DNA from 3 places in the Nonomuraea sp. N2-4H genome. Region 1 is predicted to be linked to each of the others. Evidence: riboswitches for the same ligand, from Rfam matches in the RefSeq annotation. Region 1 holds a riboswitch; each other region holds the start of a gene.
The links. Region 1 has a riboswitch for cyclic di-AMP ahead of WBK31_RS01840 (hypothetical protein). Riboswitches for the same ligand answer to the same signal wherever they lie in the genome.

Region 1 (2,255 bases):
CGTGGACATGATCGAGGTGAGCGTCCGCACCCGCTCGGGGTGCCTGATCGCCAGCGTCTGGGCGATCATGCCGCCCATCGAGGCGCCCACGACGTGCGCGGACGGCCAGCCGATGGCGTCCATGAGCGCGGCGGTGTCGTCGGCCATGTCCTCCAGCCGGTACGGCGCGGGCTCCCCCGGCCGGGGCACGCCCGCGTCGTGGAAGTGCGTGGACAGGCCCACGTCGCGGTTGTCGAACCGTACGACGTGGTGTCCCTGCTCCGCGAGGAGCCGGCAGAGCCCTTCGTCCCACTGGATGAGCTGGGCGCCGAGCCCCATGATCAGGAGGAGCGGCCGCCCTGTGGGTGAGCCGAAGCTGTCGTAGGCGATCTCAATGCCGTTTGCGGCTACACGGGTCGTCACGCCGATCAGAATGTCATTCTGGTTGCGGTCCGTAAAGCGGGCATTCGTCCGCCAATAGCGCGCGAAACGCGCGCAGCACGCCGGCGAGCCGCCATGACAGGCCCGCGCCGGATCCGTTGCCGCGAATCGCCGCGCCGGCGCGCGGAGGGGAAGGCACGCCGGCGCGGCGATCGCGCACATCCGCGACGCCGCACGGGGACGGGGACGTGCGCGTCAGCGGACGGCGTGGACGCCGGGTCAGCGCGCGGCGGGTACCGAGCGGCCGCCGGCCTGCTGGTCCTGCTCGTCCTGTTCGGGCGGGGGCGCGGGGTTCCTGTCGCGCCTGGACCAGGCGCCGGTCGAGAACGGCACCGGGTGGTTCTTCTTGCCCACGCCGGGGCCCCACTTGGTGATGACGTACTCGACCTTGATGTGGCCCTGGCCGCCGATGCCGTCGACGTGCAGCGTGTTCGGGTTGAACGTGCCGCCGGTCAGCTCGGCGAACGTCTTGGCGTCGAGGTCGAGCATGATGCCGCGATTGGAGGGCTCGCCGGGACCACGGTCGCCGACGAAGAAGGGCGCCTTCTTGCCCTTGTAGACCACGTATCCCTCGGTCATCAGCGGCCAGCTCGGGCTGGCCGCAAGACCCTTCTGCATGGGCTTGCCGCTGGCCGGCAGCCCCGTGTCACCGGCCCGGCCGGAGCCGTCGTCCCAGAAGTAGGACGCCGTGGTCGAGCCCTTGAGCAGGATCTTTTCGTCTTTGGTGTCGGCATGGGCCGCCGTGCCGGCGATGGTCATGCCGACCGCGCAGCAGGCGGTCAGCGAGGCGAGGGAACGCAGGCCAAAACGGGCAGACATGAAGCAGCTAACCCTTCACGAGGGGACAGGGGGAGTTACGCCGGGCTCTCGGGGGAAATGGGCGCAGCGGGGCAGAGCACCCGCGCGCTACGCGCGGCGCAAATGATGAGCCTGGGGAAGGGGGCCGCTCAGCAGGCGGCCGTCAACACGAAGCGGTCCGCGAGTACGACACGCTGGTGACACATGTGATACGCAATCCTCTCCATCACGCCTACCGGGTTAGCTGACGGGTTCGGGCGGTGGAGTTGCCCTACCGGCCACGGGGGCCGGATTCACCCCAAGGGGAGGGTGGTTCCCCGGTTCCCGAAAGGTTCGGGATTCGGCGCCAGCCGGTCGTCCGTCTTGGGTAAGGACTAGGTCACCGGCTGGTAATGGCGAACACTCTAACGACGGGATCGGACACCCGCAAACGTTTCACCACGAATCGGACAAAAGATCTACCTTCGGCGGGAATGAAATGCGAAAGGGGCACGGCATGCCGTGCCCCTTGGGATTTCGCTTTCTCAGCCGCCGCTCTTACGCCTGAACGATCTCTTGCTGGCGGCCGGACCGTGCGTCCCGTGAATCTTCGATGGATCGAAGCCCCTGCCACCCGCGCCTGAGCCCGCCTGCTGATTGCGCTTGCGTTCGAGCGCCTCGCGGAACTTGCGCTTCATCTCGTCCTCGGGAGTCTCGCTGACTTCCGGCTCCGGTGTATCCGCCATGAGGACCTCCATGGTGTTGGGGATACTGACAGCTTCGCATGGTGCCGTTCATGACGCGAAACCGGCCTCCACCGCGCTCTCCTGCGGCCGGGCAGGCGCTCCCGGGCGGGTGAGCCGCCGGTCCGGCAGGGCGGCCAGCGCGACCAGTGCGATCACCGCGCCCGTCACGCCGAGTGACGGCACGACCAGTGCGGCGGCGGAGGCGTGCGCGGCGGCCTCGCCCGCCACGGGTACGCTCGCGGCGAACTCCGCCGAATACAGCGTGCCGCCGATGGCCAGCGCCACCGAGCCGCCGATCTGCCGGAAGAAGGT
Region 2 (2,255 bases), 340 kb from region 1:
GCTTCACCTCCGACCACGACTCCTCCTTCTCCGCGCTCTCCGACGAGCAGGTGGTGCTGGTCATGGAGGCGTGGGCCGACCGTACGGCGGAGCTGTCCGGCATCGAGGGCGTCGAGCAGGTCTTCTGCTTCGAGAACCGGGGCGCGGAGATCGGCATCACCATCGCGCACCCGCACGGCCAGATCTACGCGTACCCGTATGTCACACCCAGGACGAAGCTGCAGCTCGGAGCCGCCGAGCGCTACAAGGGGCCGGGGAACCTGTTCGCCGACGTGCTGGCCGCCGAGCGGGCCGAGGGCACGCGGGTGGTCGCCGCAAACGAGCTGTGGACGGCCTTCGTGCCGGCCGCCGCGCGCTGGCCGTTCGAGGTGCACATCTATCCGCACCGGCAGGTGCCGGACCTGGCGGCGCTGACGGACGCCGAGCGCGCCGCGTTCGCGCCGCTCTACACCTCGGTGCTGCGGGCGTTCGACGGGCTGTTCGGGGTCGTCATGCCGTACATCTCGGCCTGGCATCAGGCGCCGGTGCGTACGGGGCGCGATCTGGCATACCTGCACCTGGAGCTGTTCTCCATCCGGCGGGCGCCCAACAAGCTCAAGTACCTGGCAGGCTCGGAGTCGGCGATGGGGGCGTTCGTGAACGACGTGCGGCCCGAGGAAGCGGCGCGCATGATCCGATCACAGATCGATCACTAATAGATTTCTACTTAAGGTCGCATGACTCATGATCTACCACTAATATCCCCATATGCATCGGCCGTAACGCGGCTGATGCCCGCCTAATCCTGGGCGCGTCGCCCGGGAGCCGGGGACCCAACCGCACCTTGGGGTGAATCCGCTACGGCGGTAGGGAGCGACTCCCATGCCCGAACCCGTCAGCTAACCCGGCCGGCAGAGGGAGAGGAACTCATACGTGGCGGCTTCGTCCCCCGCGAAACTTGCCATCGGTCTCATCGCCGCCGCCGCCATCGCCGTCCTCCCGGCGCACGCGGCGACGGCCGCCCCGAAACCGAAAGAGTCCGAGCTCCGCGCTCAGCTCAAGCAGCTGAACAGCAAGGTCGACAAGCTCATCGAGAAGTACAACCTCAAGCGCGTCGAGCTGGCCAAGGCACAGGAGGCCGCCAGAGCCGCGCAGGCCAGGCTGGCCGCCGCCGAGCAGACCCTGGCCGCCGCCGAGCAGCGGGTCGCCGAGATCGCCCGCCTGCGCTACCAGAACATCGACCCGTCGCTGCCCGGCTTCATGATGCCGGGCGACGCCGGCACCGCGGCCCTGCTCGAACAGCTCACCGCCGAGCAGCAGGCCATGGTGGCGAGCGTCGCCAAGGCCCGCGACGAGCGCAAGAAGGCCAGCGATGAGGCCGCCGCGCTGACCGCCAAGATCAAGAAGGACGCGGCCGAGGTGGCGAAGCAGCGCCGCGAGGCCGAAGGCGTCATCAGCGACATCGAGAAGAAGCTGCGCGACCTGGTGCCGGTCGCCACGGGCCGCAGGTCCAACGGCACCTGGGCGCCCGAGCTGCCCGGCGGCCCCGACAACATCACCCCGCGTACGCGGCTGATGAAGGCCCAGATCGAAAAGAACTTCTCGCTGCCGTACACGGTGGGCTGCTTCCGCGCGGGCTCCAGCGGTGAGCACCCGCTCGGCCGCGCCTGCGACTTCATGATGAGCACCGGCGGCACCATGCCGACGCCCGCCAACAACGCGCTCGGCGACCGCATCGCCGAGTGGGCGCTGCAGAACAAGGACAAGCTCGGCGTGAAGTATGTGATCTGGAAGCAGCGCATCAACTCCGGCACCGGCTGGCGCGCCATGGCCGACCGCGGCAGCATCACCGAGAACCACTACGACCACGTGCACATCTCGATGAACTGAAACCAGGGGATGACCAGGGGATGACCAGGGGATGACTAGGGGATATCGCATCTGGCGATGTACATCCACGAATCGAGACGGCGTTTGCGCCGGCGGCCCCTATGCGGTTGAGCGTTCGGAGTGCCGGGTCCGCGATGGGGCCCTGGGTCGCCTGAACTGACAGCCTCACCCCCATCCAGGAGGCAATGCAGACGCAAGGTGTTCGAGTTGCTCGATGGCCGTGGACATGTCATCTGCGAGGGGATGGACAAGCACGTGGTCGGCGCCGGCGTCGAGTTGCGCTTGAACGCGCGCGGCGATGGCGTCCGGGGTGCCCCACGCGACCAGCGCGTCGACCAGCCGATCGCTTCCTCCGTTGGCCATGTCCTGGTGGCCATAGCCGAGAC
Region 3 (2,255 bases), 170 kb from region 1:
CTTGTCGAAGGCGTAGCGCACCACGCGCTCGACGCCGTAGGCGGTGTTGAGCGACTCCTGGGTGGCGATCTCGTGCGGGGTGCCGCGCCGCATGGCGCCGCCGGTGCCGGCGTAGAGGCCCTCGGTGCCCTCGCGGACGACGATCATGTCGATGTTCTCGGGCGGCGTGTCGGCCAGCGGGGTGCGCACACCGGGGAACAGCTTGACCGGACGCAGGTTGACGTAGTGGTCGAACTCGAACCGCAGCCGAAGCAGCAGGTCGCGCTCCAGGATGCCGGGCGGCACGCTGGGGTCACCGACGGCGCCGAGCAGGATGGCGTCGTAGCCGCGCAGCTCCTGGAGCACCGAGTCGGGCAACGTCTCGCCGGTGCGGTGATAGCGTGCGGCGCCCAGGTCATAGTGGGTGGGCTCGATCTTCGTGCCCACCGCCTCCAGGACCTTGAGTCCTTCTGCGACGACCTCGGTGCCGATGCCGTCACCGGGGATGACAGCCAAGCGGATGTTACGCGACTCCATGGGCGGTACCTTACCGGCTCGTCTCGACTGACGAACACATCATCTCACTGTCCGGACGTCCGATTTTAGACGTATTGCGACCTTTTGACCGTTTCGTTAGAGTCCGTCAGGCCTAATCCACGCAGCAGCTGCGTGGAGCCGGGGACCCAACCTCCCCCAGGGGCGAATCGGCGCGCGCCGTAGGGCTGTCTTCCAGGCCCGAGCCCGTCAGCTAACCCGGTCGGCCGCATGGAAGGACAGACCCCTGTCTCGCATCGCCATCGCCCTGGCAGGCGTCGCCGCCGGGCTCATCGCACTCCCCTCTCCGGCCTTCGCCGACCCCGGCGAGAGCCGCGACCCCGCCGGCCCGGACACGAGCCCGGCCGGCTCGATCACCCTCACCGGTCCTCAGGTCAAGCGCATCCTGGAGAAGCGCCGGCCCAGGCCCGCCTGGAAGGTCGCGCTCAAGTTCGCCATGCGCCAGCGCGGCACCCCGTACGTGTGGGGCGGCACCGGCAACGGCGGCTACGACTGCTCCGGGCTGATGCTCAGGGCGTACAGGAAGGCGGGGATCCACCTGCCGCGTACCGCCGCCGAGCAGTACCACGCGTTCTCAAGAAAGATCGGATGGAACCAGCTCAAGCCCGGTGACCTGGTCTTCTTCAGCGGCCTCGGTCACGTGGGCATGATCTCCAAGCCCGGATACATGGTGCACGCGCCACGTTCAGGCGACGTGGTGAAGGAGGAGAAGCTCTCCGAGTGGCGCCGTCAGGCGTTCGTCGGCGCGGTCAGACCGGATCCCAAGGGCGTCCGCCAGTGGGCCAAGGTGCTCGAACGGCGCAAGGAACCCGCACCGCCGATGCTCACCGCCACCCTCTGAACCTCACCCCTGCGACCACCGGACCACACCCATGAACTCCGGCCGCACTCCGGCGACGACCGGCCCCGTGCGACCAGCGCGGGGCCGCTCGTACTCACCTGCTCTGGGGGGCTCCGCCGTTGTCGCGCCGGTCCAGGGCCATCTGGACGGCCTCGGTGGCCTCGTCCTCGTGGTCCTCGGCACGGTTGTAGGCATACATCTCGTACATGTGACTCATCTCGCTTCGCGGACGCGTTCCTGAAAGAGAGGGGGAAGCCGGGCTCCGGTCGCGAGCCCGATCGGGCCTGATCTCGTGGTCCGGGTTGCGGACCGGGCGAAGGGACTTAACGGCCGACACATGCGCCGCTCACCGCGGCGGGTATGTCGACCTGCCCTAACAGGCCCCGCCGCGGCAGGTAATGAGTACGAGAACCTGGCGCATCACCGGCTACGGTACCCGAGGATGAAGCTTGGATGTCCTACTATCTCGCATCCTGAGACAGAAAAGGGCCGCCGCCCGAAACGGGTGACGGCCCTTCGCAGGTCAAAGGGGTATTGACCCAGCCGGCCGGCCGAAAGGCGCGGCCCTCCGGATCAACCGGGGGCCCGCCCCGTCCGCCCGGCCGGGCTCAGGCTCAGTCCTCCGGATCAACCGGGGGCCCGGCCCATCCGCCCGGCCGGGCTCAGGCTCAGTCCTCCAGGTCGACCGAGCGGCCGCTCTCGGCGCCGATCTCGGCGCCGATCTGCTCGACCACGTCGGCCGGGATCGCCGAGTCGACGGTCAGCGCGATGAGCGCCTTGCCGCCCTTGACGTCGCGGGCCACCTGCATCGAGGCGATGTTGATGCCGTGCTCGCCGAGCAGCCGGCCGACCACGCCGACGATGCCGGGGCGGTCGGTGT

Region 2: another riboswitch for cyclic di-AMP. It lies ahead of WBK31_RS03380 (hypothetical protein); the one in region 1 lies ahead of WBK31_RS01840 (hypothetical protein).
Region 3: another riboswitch for cyclic di-AMP. It lies ahead of WBK31_RS01010 (C40 family peptidase); the one in region 1 lies ahead of WBK31_RS01840 (hypothetical protein).

The regions. Positions count from the first base shown of each region.
Region 1 is NZ_CP147987.1:395,094-397,348, reverse strand. It holds gene WBK31_RS01845 (alpha/beta fold hydrolase) at 1-402, opposite strand, end outside; gene WBK31_RS01840 (hypothetical protein) at 640-1,239, opposite strand; cyclic di-AMP (ydaO/yuaA leader) riboswitch at 1,433-1,574, opposite strand; gene WBK31_RS01835 (DUF5302 domain-containing protein) at 1,743-1,955, opposite strand; gene WBK31_RS01830 (MDR family MFS transporter) at 1,992-2,255, opposite strand, start outside.
Region 2 is NZ_CP147987.1:735,152-737,406, reverse strand. It holds partial or broken gene galT (galactose-1-phosphate uridylyltransferase) at 1-695, shown strand, start outside; cyclic di-AMP (ydaO/yuaA leader) riboswitch at 766-907, shown strand; gene WBK31_RS03380 (hypothetical protein) at 913-1,869, shown strand; gene WBK31_RS03375 (TIGR03620 family F420-dependent LLM class oxidoreductase) at 2,035-2,255, opposite strand, start outside.
Region 3 is NZ_CP147987.1:224,029-226,283, reverse strand. It holds gene WBK31_RS01015 (3-isopropylmalate dehydrogenase) at 1-516, opposite strand, end outside; cyclic di-AMP (ydaO/yuaA leader) riboswitch at 616-757, shown strand; gene WBK31_RS01010 (C40 family peptidase) at 971-1,375, shown strand; gene serA (phosphoglycerate dehydrogenase) at 2,044-2,255, opposite strand, start outside.